One region of the Salmonella sp. A1325 genome, then DNA from elsewhere that is predicted to be linked to it. Evidence: predicted binding sites of a transcription regulator. Region 1 holds the regulator's gene; the other holds the start of a gene.

Region 1 (5,125 bases):
CCGCAAAGCGCGTGACGCCGGGCGGCATATCAGCTATTTCGGGCCTGAAGCCAATGACTTCAGCCTACTGGAACATACCTTTATTGAGTACGGGCAGACGGGTAAAGGCCAGTCGCGTAAATATCTGCATACCTATGATGAAGCCGTGCCGTGGAATCAGGTTCCCGGCACGTTTACCCCCTGGCAGCCGCTTCCCGAACCGACCGATGTGCTGTTTTATGAAGGACTGCACGGCGGCGTCGTCACCCCGCAACATGATGTCGCGCGTCATGTTGATCTGTTGGTTGGCGTGGTGCCTATCGTCAACCTCGAGTGGATTCAGAAACTAATCCGCGACACCAGCGAGCGCGGACACTCCCGTGAAGCGGTGATGGATTCCGTGGTGCGTTCCATGGACGACTACATCAATTACATTACGCCGCAGTTCTCGCGTACCCATATAAACTTCCAGCGCGTGCCGACCGTCGACACGTCCAATCCGTTCGCCGCAAAGGGTATTCCCTCGCTGGATGAGAGTTTTGTGGTGATCCATTTCCGCAACCTGGAAGGGATCGATTTTCCCTGGCTCCTGGCGATGCTCCAGGGCTCGTTTATTTCTCACATTAATACATTAGTGGTGCCGGGCGGCAAAATGGGGCTGGCGATGGAGCTGATTATGTTGCCGCTGGTGCAGCGATTAATGGAAGGCAAAAAAATCGAATAACCGCGGTGAAATGCCCGATGGCGCTACGCTTATCGGGCCTACGAGATAAAAACGGGTAGGCCGGATAAAGCCACGCCGCCATCCGGCATCACATGTTACGCCGCAATCACTTCATACGAATGGGTAATATTGACCGCTTTTTCCAGCATTAGCGCCACCGAGCAATATTTTTCCGCGGAGAGATCGACAGCGCGCGCGACGGCAGCCTCTTTCAGATCGCTGCCGGTAACGATAAAATGCAGATTAATGTGCGTAAACAGGCGCGGCGCGTCTTCCCGGCGCTCGGATGTCAGCTTCACTTCGCAGTTGGTGACATTCTGACGGCCCTTTTGCAGGATTGATACCACATCAATAGCGCTACATCCGCCAGCCGCCATTAATACCATCTCCATCGGACTCGGCGCTTTGTCACCGGAGTTGCCATCCATTAAAATCTGGTGGCCGGAGGAGGACTCTCCGAGGAACGTGAGCCCTTCAACCCACTTTACACGCGCTTGCATATTTCGTAACTCCAATGTTTCAATTTTCCTGAAAGATTACGCGCATACAACAAAAGTCGCAATGGAAGGCGACCTGGGTCATGCTGAAGCGAGACACCAGGAGACACACGGCGAAAGCTATGCTAAAACAGACAAGATGCTACAGTAATACATTGACGTACTGCATGTATGCAGAGGACATCACATTACAGGCTACAATCTATTTTCGTAGCCCCCTTCCCAGGTAGCGGGAAGTATATTTTTGCAACCCCAGAGACAGTGCCGTTTTCTGGCTCTGGAGACAGCTTATAACAGAGGATAACCGCGCATGGTGCTTGGCAAACCGCAAACAGACCCGACTCTTGAATGGTTCTTGTCTCATTGCCACATTCATAAGTACCCGTCAAAGAGCACGCTGATTCACCAGGGTGAAAAAGCAGAAACGCTGTACTACATCGTTAAAGGCTCCGTGGCAGTGCTGATCAAAGATGAGGAAGGGAAAGAAATGATCCTTTCTTATCTGAATCAGGGTGATTTTATTGGTGAACTGGGCCTGTTTGAAGAAGGTCAGGAACGCAGCGCCTGGGTACGTGCGAAAACCGCATGTGAGGTCGCTGAAATTTCCTACAAAAAATTTCGCCAATTAATCCAGGTCAACCCGGATATTCTGATGCGCCTCTCTTCCCAGATGGCTCGTCGCTTACAAGTCACCTCTGAAAAAGTAGGTAACCTCGCCTTCCTTGACGTCACCGGGCGTATCGCTCAGACGCTGCTGAATCTGGCGAAACAGCCCGATGCCATGACGCACCCGGATGGGATGCAGATCAAAATCACCCGTCAGGAAATCGGCCAGATCGTCGGCTGCTCCCGCGAAACCGTTGGTCGTATTTTGAAAATGCTGGAAGATCAAAACCTGATCTCCGCGCATGGCAAGACCATCGTCGTCTACGGCACCCGTTAATTCCGTCAGAATGGCGCGTTTTATCATGCGCCATTTTTGTTTGCATCGATGTGGCGAAGACTGATTTATCACCCAGAGATTAATTACGCACTACGGCAAACGCTGGTGCTGTGCCTGCCTGTGGCTGTTGGTTTATTGATAGGCCAGCTACACCTGGGCTTGCTTTTCTCTCTCGTTCCCGCCTGCTGCAACATTGCAGGTCTGGATACCCCGCACAAACGCTTTTTTAAACGCCTGATCATCGGCGCGTCGCTGTTCGCCGGATGCAGTCTGGTAACGCAACTTCTGCTGGCGGAATCCATCCCCCTGCCGTTGATCCTGACCGGGCTCACGCTGGTGCTTGGCGTGACGGCGGAAATTAGCCCGCTTCACGCGCGGCTACTGCCAGCGTCGCTGATTGCCGCCATCTTTACCCTGAGTCTTGCGGGATACATGCCCGTCTGGGAGCCACTGCTCATTTATGCGCTGGGCACGCTATGGTACGGCGTGTTTAACTGGTTTTGGTTCTGGCTATGGCGCGAACAGCCGCTGCGCGAGTCATTGAGTTTGTTATACCGTGAACTGGCCGATTATTGCGAAGCGAAATACAGCCTGCTCACCCAACATATCGATCCGGAAAAAGCGCTGCCTCCCCTGCTGATACGCCAGCAAAAAGCGGTCGATCTCATTACCCAGTGTTACCAACAGATGCATATGCTTTCGGCGCACAACAATAATGATTACAAGCGTCTACTACGGGCTTTTCAGGAAGCGATGGATTTGCAGGAGCACATCTCCGTCAGCTTGCATCAGCCGGAAGAGGTACAGAAACTGGTAGAACGCAGCCATGCGGAAGAGGTGATTCGCTGGAATGCGCAAACGGTCGCCGCCCGCCTGCGCGTGCTGGCGGATGACATTCTTTATCATCGTCTGCCGACGCGCTTCTCCATGGAAAAACAGATTGGCGCTCTGGAGAAGATCGCCAATCAGCATCCTGAAAATCCGGTAGGCCAGTTCTGCTATTGGCACTTCAGTCGAATCGCCCGTGTGCTGCGTACTCAGCGACCGCTGTACGCCCGCGACCTGATGGCCGATAAACAGCGTCGTTTGCCGCTACTTCCGGCGCTGAAAAATTATATGTCTCTTAAATCACCGGCGCTACGCAACGCCGGACGCATCAGCGTGATGATGAGCATCGCCAGTCTGATGGGCAGCGCGTTGCACCTGCCTAAACCGTACTGGATACTCATGACAGTGCTGTTTGTCACCCAAAACGGCTATGGCGCGACGCGCGTACGTATTCTGCACCGTTCGGTCGGAACGCTGGTCGGCCTGGTGATTGCCGGCGTCACGCTGCACTTACATATTCCCGAAAGCATTACGCTGGCGGTCATGCTGGTACTAACGCTGGCAAGTTATCTGATTATTCGTAAAAACTACGGCTGGGCGACGGTCGGCTTTACGGTGACGGCGGTATACACCATCCAGTTACTGACGTTAAACGGAGAGCAGTTTATTGTGCCGAGGCTGATCGATACGCTGATTGGCTGTTTAATTGCCTTTGGCGGCATGGTCTGGCTGTGGCCGCAATGGCAAAGCGGGCTATTACGTAAAAACGCCCATGATGCGCTGGAAGCCGATCAAGAAGCTATCCGACTGATCCTCAGTAACGATCCGCAGGCCACCCCGCTCGCTTATCAAAGAATGCGGGTCAACCAGGCGCATAACACGTTATTCAACTCGTTAAATCAGGCAATGCAGGAACCCGGATTCAATACCCACTATCTGTCGGATATGAAACTATGGGTCACGCACAGCCAGTTTATTGTCGAGCATATCAACGCTATGACGACGCTGGCGCGGGAACACACCATGCTGACGCCGGATCTGGCGCAGCGCTATCTGGAATCTTGCGAGATTGCGATTCAGCGCTGCCAACAGCGCCTGGAGTACGACAGGCCAGGCGGCTCCGGCGATGTCAATATTCTGGAGTCGCCGGACATGCCGTCACATGGCTTATTGAGCACTCTGGAACAACATTTACAGCGCATCATTGGCCATCTGAACACCATGCACACCATTTCGTCGATGGCCTGGCGTCAGCGTCCGCATCACGGTATCTGGCTGAGTAAGCGGCTACGGGATACAAAAGGTTAAGACCGACTGCCGGATGCGCTACGCTTATCCGGCAATCCGCCATCAGGCCACCACCTTCCCTACCGCCTGCGCAAAGCGCTGCATTCCTTCCTCGATATCCGCGTCTTCCACCACCAGCGACGGCGCGAAACGCATCACGTCGGCTCCGGCATTGAGCACCATCACGCCGGCCTCCGCGCCTGCGTACAGAAAATCGCGCGCCCGACCTTTGTACTCCGGTTTCAGTTCCGCGCCAATCAGCAGCCCCATGCCGCGAATATCGCTGAAAATGTCAAATTGCTCGTCAATCGCCTGCAAATGTTGCACAAACTGTTGCCGCTTAGTGTGAATGCCTTGTAGCACCTCTGGCGTATTAATAATATCGAATGCCGCGCCAGCCACCGCACAGGCCAGCGGATTGCCGCCATAAGTTGAACCATGCGAACCGACATGGAAGGCCGAGGCTATTTCCTGCGTGGTCAGCATGGCGCTCACCGGAAAACCGCCTCCTAACGCTTTGGCGCTGGTGAGGATATCCGGCGTGACGCCGTAGTGCATATAGGCAAACAGGTCTCCGGTGCGCCCCATCCCGCACTGCACTTCATCAAACACCAGCAACGCCTGATGCTGGTCGCAGAGTTCACGTAAACCTTGCAGGAATTCTGGGGTTGCCGCAGTAACGCCGCCTTCCCCCTGAATTGGCTCAACCACCACCGCACAGGTGTGATCGTCCATCACCGCTTTTACCGCATGCAGATCGTTAAACGGCACATGGATGATATCCGCCGGTTTTGGTCCAAAGCCGTCGGAATATTTCGGTTGCCCACCAACAGATACGGTAAACAGCGAACGACCGTGAAACGCATT
Region 2 (5,125 bases), on a different contig from region 1:
GCGACCGAGGCGGCGCACTTTCCCCGCGTGCTGGCGCTGGCGGCGCGTTTCCCGTCGCTTTATGCTGCGCTGGGATTGCACCCCATTGTGATTGAGCGTCATGCCGATGACGATCCTGATAAGCTGCAACAGGCGCTGGCGCAACAACAGAACGTCGTGGCGGTAGGCGAGATCGGTCTCGATCTTTATCGCGACGATCCGCAGTTCGCCAGGCAAGAGCGATTTTTAGACGCGCAACTGCAACTGGCAAAACGCTACGATCTGCCGGTGATCCTGCACTCGCGGCGCACGCATGACAAACTGGCGATGCATTTAAAGCGCCAGGATCTGCCGCGAACCGGCGTGGTGCATGGTTTTGCCGGCAGTCTGCAACAGGCCGAACGCTTTGTGCGACTGGGCTATAAAATCGGCGTCGGCGGCACCATCACCTACCCGCGCGCCAGTAAAACCCGTGATGTTATGGCGCGGTTGCCGCTGGACGCGCTGTTGCTGGAGACCGATGCGCCGGATATGCCGCTAAAGGGGTTTCAGGGGCAGCCGAATCGCCCGGAGCAGGCGGCGCGCGTATTTGATGCGCTCTGCGAATTACGTCCGGAGCCCGCAGAGGTGATAGCCGATACGCTGTATCGCAATACCATTACCTTGTTTCGGCTCTGAGGGCATCGCAGCCGCCATCCGGCAGGTGACGCTTACAAATATAGCGCCGGCAAAATCAGCTTCGCCACCCCACGCGCGCGCAATCCGTCAGCCAGCCGTTCCACCTCTTGCGGCGTCGCGCCTGGCCAGGCTTTCGCTTCGCCATAGACGCCATGCGCATGAAAGGCATTCAGGCGCACCGGAACCTCGCCCAGCGAAGTAATAAACGCCGCCAGTGAATCGATATGCGCCGCATAGTCCACCTGACCCGGGATAACCAGCAACCGCAGCTCCGCCAGTTTTCCCCGCGCAGCAAGAAAGCGGATACTGTGCTTAATATGCGTGTTATCACGTCCGGTCAGACGGTGATGACACTCGCTCTTCCAGGCTTTCAGATCGAGCATTACGCCGTCGCAAACCGGCAGTAGTTTCTGCCAGCCGGTCTCGCTTAACTGACCATTACTGTCCACCAGACAGGTCAGCCGTTGTAACTGCGGATCGGCTTTGATCGCCGTAAATAGCGCCACAATAAACGGTAATTGCGTGGTCGCCTCTCCGCCGCTGACGGTAATACCTTCAATAAACAGCGATGCTTTACGAATATGACGCAGCACATCGTCAACGCTCATGGTTTGCGCCATTGGCGTTGCCCGCTGTGGGCACATTTTCAGGCAGGTATCGCACTGCTCGCAGACGTCCGACCGCCATACCACTTTCCCGCCATCAACGCTGAGGGCGTGATGCGGACACTGCGATACGCATTCCCCGCAGTCGTTACAGCGTCCCATCGTCCACGGGTTATGGCAATTCTTACAGCGCAAATTGCAGCCCTGTAAGAATAATGCCAGGCGGCTGCCTGGCCCATCGACGCAGGAAAACGCAATGATCTTACTGACTAAAGCGCATCTGTTGTTCATGGCTGACTACGCGTGGCTGTCGTTCCAGGATGCGGGTATTACGTGCGGCTTCTTCTCCCAGCCAGGTGGTATTCGTGCGCGAGCCTTCGGCGCGAAATTTCGCCAGATCCGACAGGCGCACCATATAACCGGTGACGCGCACCAGATCGTTGCCGCTGACATTGGCGGTAAATTCCCGCATCCCGGCTTTGAACGCGCCAAGACAAAGCTGAACCAGCGCCTGCGGATTACGCTTGATGGTTTCGTCCAGCGTCAGAATGTCGCTGATCCCGGCATGATAAAAGGCATGGTGCGGCGCGACGGTTTGCAAATGGGTGATAGGGTCCGGTTCATCGCCATACGGCAGACGTGCGCCCGGCGTAGTGCCAATATCGGAACTGATGCCAGACTGGGCATGGAGCAGCGCCCGTTGCTTCCAGCCATACTTCACTGGCGTATTTTCGACGAAATCCGCCAGTTGGGCGCTAATACGGTAGCCCAGCTCGTTCGCCGTTTCATTCTTGCCGTAACGGGCGTTTAGGCCCGCGTTTTCGCACAGCAGATTCACGGCTTCCGCCAGCCCGTACATACCGAACATCGGCGCAAAACGTTCGGGATCGATCAAACCTTCCTGTACAAGAAAGCTATTCTCAAAGAAATGTGACTTTTCATAGAGGAATTCACATCGTGAATTAATGATGGCGATCTGCTGTCGGCAGTAGTGCGGTAGCGTGCGTGAAAAGAAGTCATCGACAGACGTACTGCGTTCTGCCACGGCTTTCAGGTTGAGACGTACCAGCGTACTGCCGCCGCCGCCAAGCGGTAGCGAGTTATAACAACTGACGATGCCATAATGGCCTTTTGTGAAAATTTTATCATTTACAGGGCCATTGGAAATGTGTGGCTTACTACATTCGCAAATGTTTTTGGCGACCTCCAGCAGCAGATCGTCCGGCGTAATTTCCGCATCGTAGATAAACGTCAGGTTAGGCGCCACCTGCTTTAGCTCGGCATCAGCGCGCAAAATCGCTCGTGTGACAGGCGTATCGGCAGGGCCAATATTGGCATGCATAAAGGCGTCTGGCAGCGTTCTGTCGAGATAACGCCAGAAACGTTTTATTCGAATATCGATCGCATCTTGTGTTAGAATTCTAACATACGGTTGCAGCAACGCATCAAGCTGGCCGAGATAAACCGGCATGGACGTCACGGAAGGAACGTGATGATACAGAATGGTGAGTAGGGATAACGCATCATCCAGATCTTTCGCGCCTTCCAGTTCCAGCCACTGTGAACCGTTAGCCAGAAATCGGGCGTAATCGGGCAACACGTAGCGCGGTTTGAAGGGGGCGTGCCCCTCAAACATATCGCAAATGACGCCTTCATCCAGCGCCTGGCGGGCATCTTCCGGCAGGGGGGGATAAGGCAGGGCGTTTTCAGCTTCCAGCGCCAGAAAATGGCGTTTTTGTTCAGGCGTGAGCACCGGGCTGGTCACAATTTGCTGGCAACGCTGCTGGAGCGCAGTTTCGCATGAGGCAGGCATCTTCGTTTCCTCTTTATGCCGGGACGATGCGCTATTGTAGAAAATGGCGGCAAACCGACTTTGATCCTGATGCGCTTATCGCTCGAAGAACAGGCGGTGACGGCGGGATAATTTGATTCAGATCTCATTACAGTAATGCAAATTTGTACGTAGTTTTCATTAACTGTGATGTATATCGAAGTGTAAACGCGATTGAATGTTAGAATATTAACAGACTCGCAAGGTGAAATTTTATACGGCAATGCCGTTGGAGAATGTCATGACTGATTTAAAAGCAAGCAGCCTGCGTGCGCTCAAACTGATGGATCTGACCACTCTGAACGATGACGACACCAATGAAAAAGTGATCGCGTTGTGTCATCAGGCAAAAACCCCGGTCGGGAATACGGCGGCGATTTGTATTTACCCGCGTTTTATCCCGATTGCGCGTAAAACTCTGAAAGAACAAGGTACGCCGGACATCCGCATTGCAACGGTGACTAACTTCCCGCATGGCAATGATGACATCGATATTGCGCTGGCGGAAACCCGTGCGGCGATCGCCTACGGCGCTGACGAAGTGGACGTGGTATTCCCGTACCGCGCGTTGATCGCCGGTAACGAGCAGGTGGGTTTTGACCTGGTAAAAGCCTGTAAAGACGCTTGTGCCGCAGCGAACGTATTGCTGAAAGTGATCATTGAAACCGGCGAGCTGAAAGAAGAGGCGCTGATTCGTAAAGCCTCTGAAATCTCCATCAAAGCCGGTGCGGATTTCATCAAAACCTCTACCGGTAAAGTGCCGGTAAACGCTACGCCGGAAAGCGCGCGCATCATGATGGAAGTGATCCGCGACATGGGCGTTTCCAAAACCGTTGGCTTCAAACCGGCGGGCGGCGTACGTACGGCGGAAGACGCGCAGAAATTCCTCGCGATTGCAGACGAACTGTTTGGCGCTGACTGGGCAGATTCTCGTCACTACCGCTTTGGCGCATCCAGCCTGCTGGCAAGCCTGCTGAAAGCGCTGGGTCACGGCGACGGTAAGAGCGCCAGCAGCTACTAAGCTCTGATTTGCCGGATGGCGTTGCGCTTATCCGGCCTACAAATCCAGGCCTGTAGGCCGGATAAGGCGTTAGCCGCCATCCGGCGATGTAAGCCTTCTACTCTTTTCCCTCAGGAGGGTACCGTGTTTCTCGCACAAGAAATTATTCGTAAAAAGCGTGATGGTCATGCGTTGAGTGACGAAGAAATTCGTTTCTTTATCAATGGTATTCGTGACAATACTATCTCTGAAGGGCAGATTGCCGCCCTGGCGATGACCATCTTCTTCCACGATATGACCATGCCGGAGCGTGTTTCGCTGACCATGGCGATGCGGGATTCCGGTACTGTCCTTGACTGGAAAAGCCTGAATCTCAATGGCCCGATTGTCGATAAGCATTCGACCGGCGGCGTAGGGGACGTGACGTCTCTGATGTTGGGGCCAATGGTAGCGGCCTGCGGCGGTTATGTGCCGATGATCTCCGGTCGCGGCCTCGGACATACCGGCGGTACGCTCGACAAACTGGAAGCGATCCCGGGCTTCGATATCTTCCCGGACGACAACCGTTTCCGCGAAATTATTCAAGACGTGGGTGTGGCGATTATTGGGCAAACCAGCTCGCTTGCACCGGCGGACAAACGTTTTTACGCCACCCGCGATATTACCGCGACGGTGGACTCTATTCCGCTGATCACTGGTTCCATCCTCGCCAAGAAACTGGCCGAAGGGCTGGATGCGCTGGTAATGGACGTCAAAGTCGGCAGCGGCGCGTTTATGCCAACCTATGAACTTTCTGAAGCCCTTGCTGAAGCGATTGTCGGCGTGGCAAACGGCGCGGGAGTTCGCACTACGGCGTTGTTAACCGATATGAATCAGGTGCTGGCTTCAAGCGCCGGTAACGCGGTGGAAGTGCGTGAAGCCGTGCAGTTCCTGACCGGTGAATACCGCAATCCGCGCTTGTTTGACGTCACTATGGCGCTATGTGTGGAGATGCTGATCTCCGGCCAGCTGGCGAAAGACGACGCCGAAGCG

What was found. The regulator CRP, encoded in region 1, controls carbon source genes, mostly activating them, when cyclic AMP is high. The targets are predictions, from matches to a motif close to ATGTGANNNNNNTCACAT.
Region 2: deoC (deoxyribose-phosphate aldolase) is a predicted target of CRP. The motif match lies at 3,186-3,203, and genes of this name have one in related genera.

What each region holds. Positions count from the first base shown of each region.
Region 1 is NZ_JAMLWO010000004.1:14,739-19,863, forward strand. Features, by position in the region: gene NAZ64_RS09450 (phosphoribulokinase) at 1-703, shown strand, start outside; gene NAZ64_RS09455 (OsmC family protein) at 799-1,203, opposite strand; gene crp (cAMP-activated global transcriptional regulator CRP) at 1,511-2,143, shown strand; gene NAZ64_RS09465 (YccS/YhfK family putative transporter) at 2,192-4,279, shown strand; gene argD (bifunctional acetylornithine/succinyldiaminopimelate transaminase) at 4,322-5,125, opposite strand, start outside.
Region 2 is NZ_JAMLWO010000006.1:94,364-99,488, reverse strand. Features, by position in the region: gene NAZ64_RS13505 (metal-dependent hydrolase) at 1-657, shown strand, start outside; gene NAZ64_RS13500 (YjjW family glycine radical enzyme activase) at 690-1,553, opposite strand; gene NAZ64_RS13495 (YjjI family glycine radical enzyme) at 1,525-3,075, opposite strand; gene deoC (deoxyribose-phosphate aldolase) at 3,335-4,114, shown strand; gene deoA (thymidine phosphorylase) at 4,238-5,125, shown strand, end outside.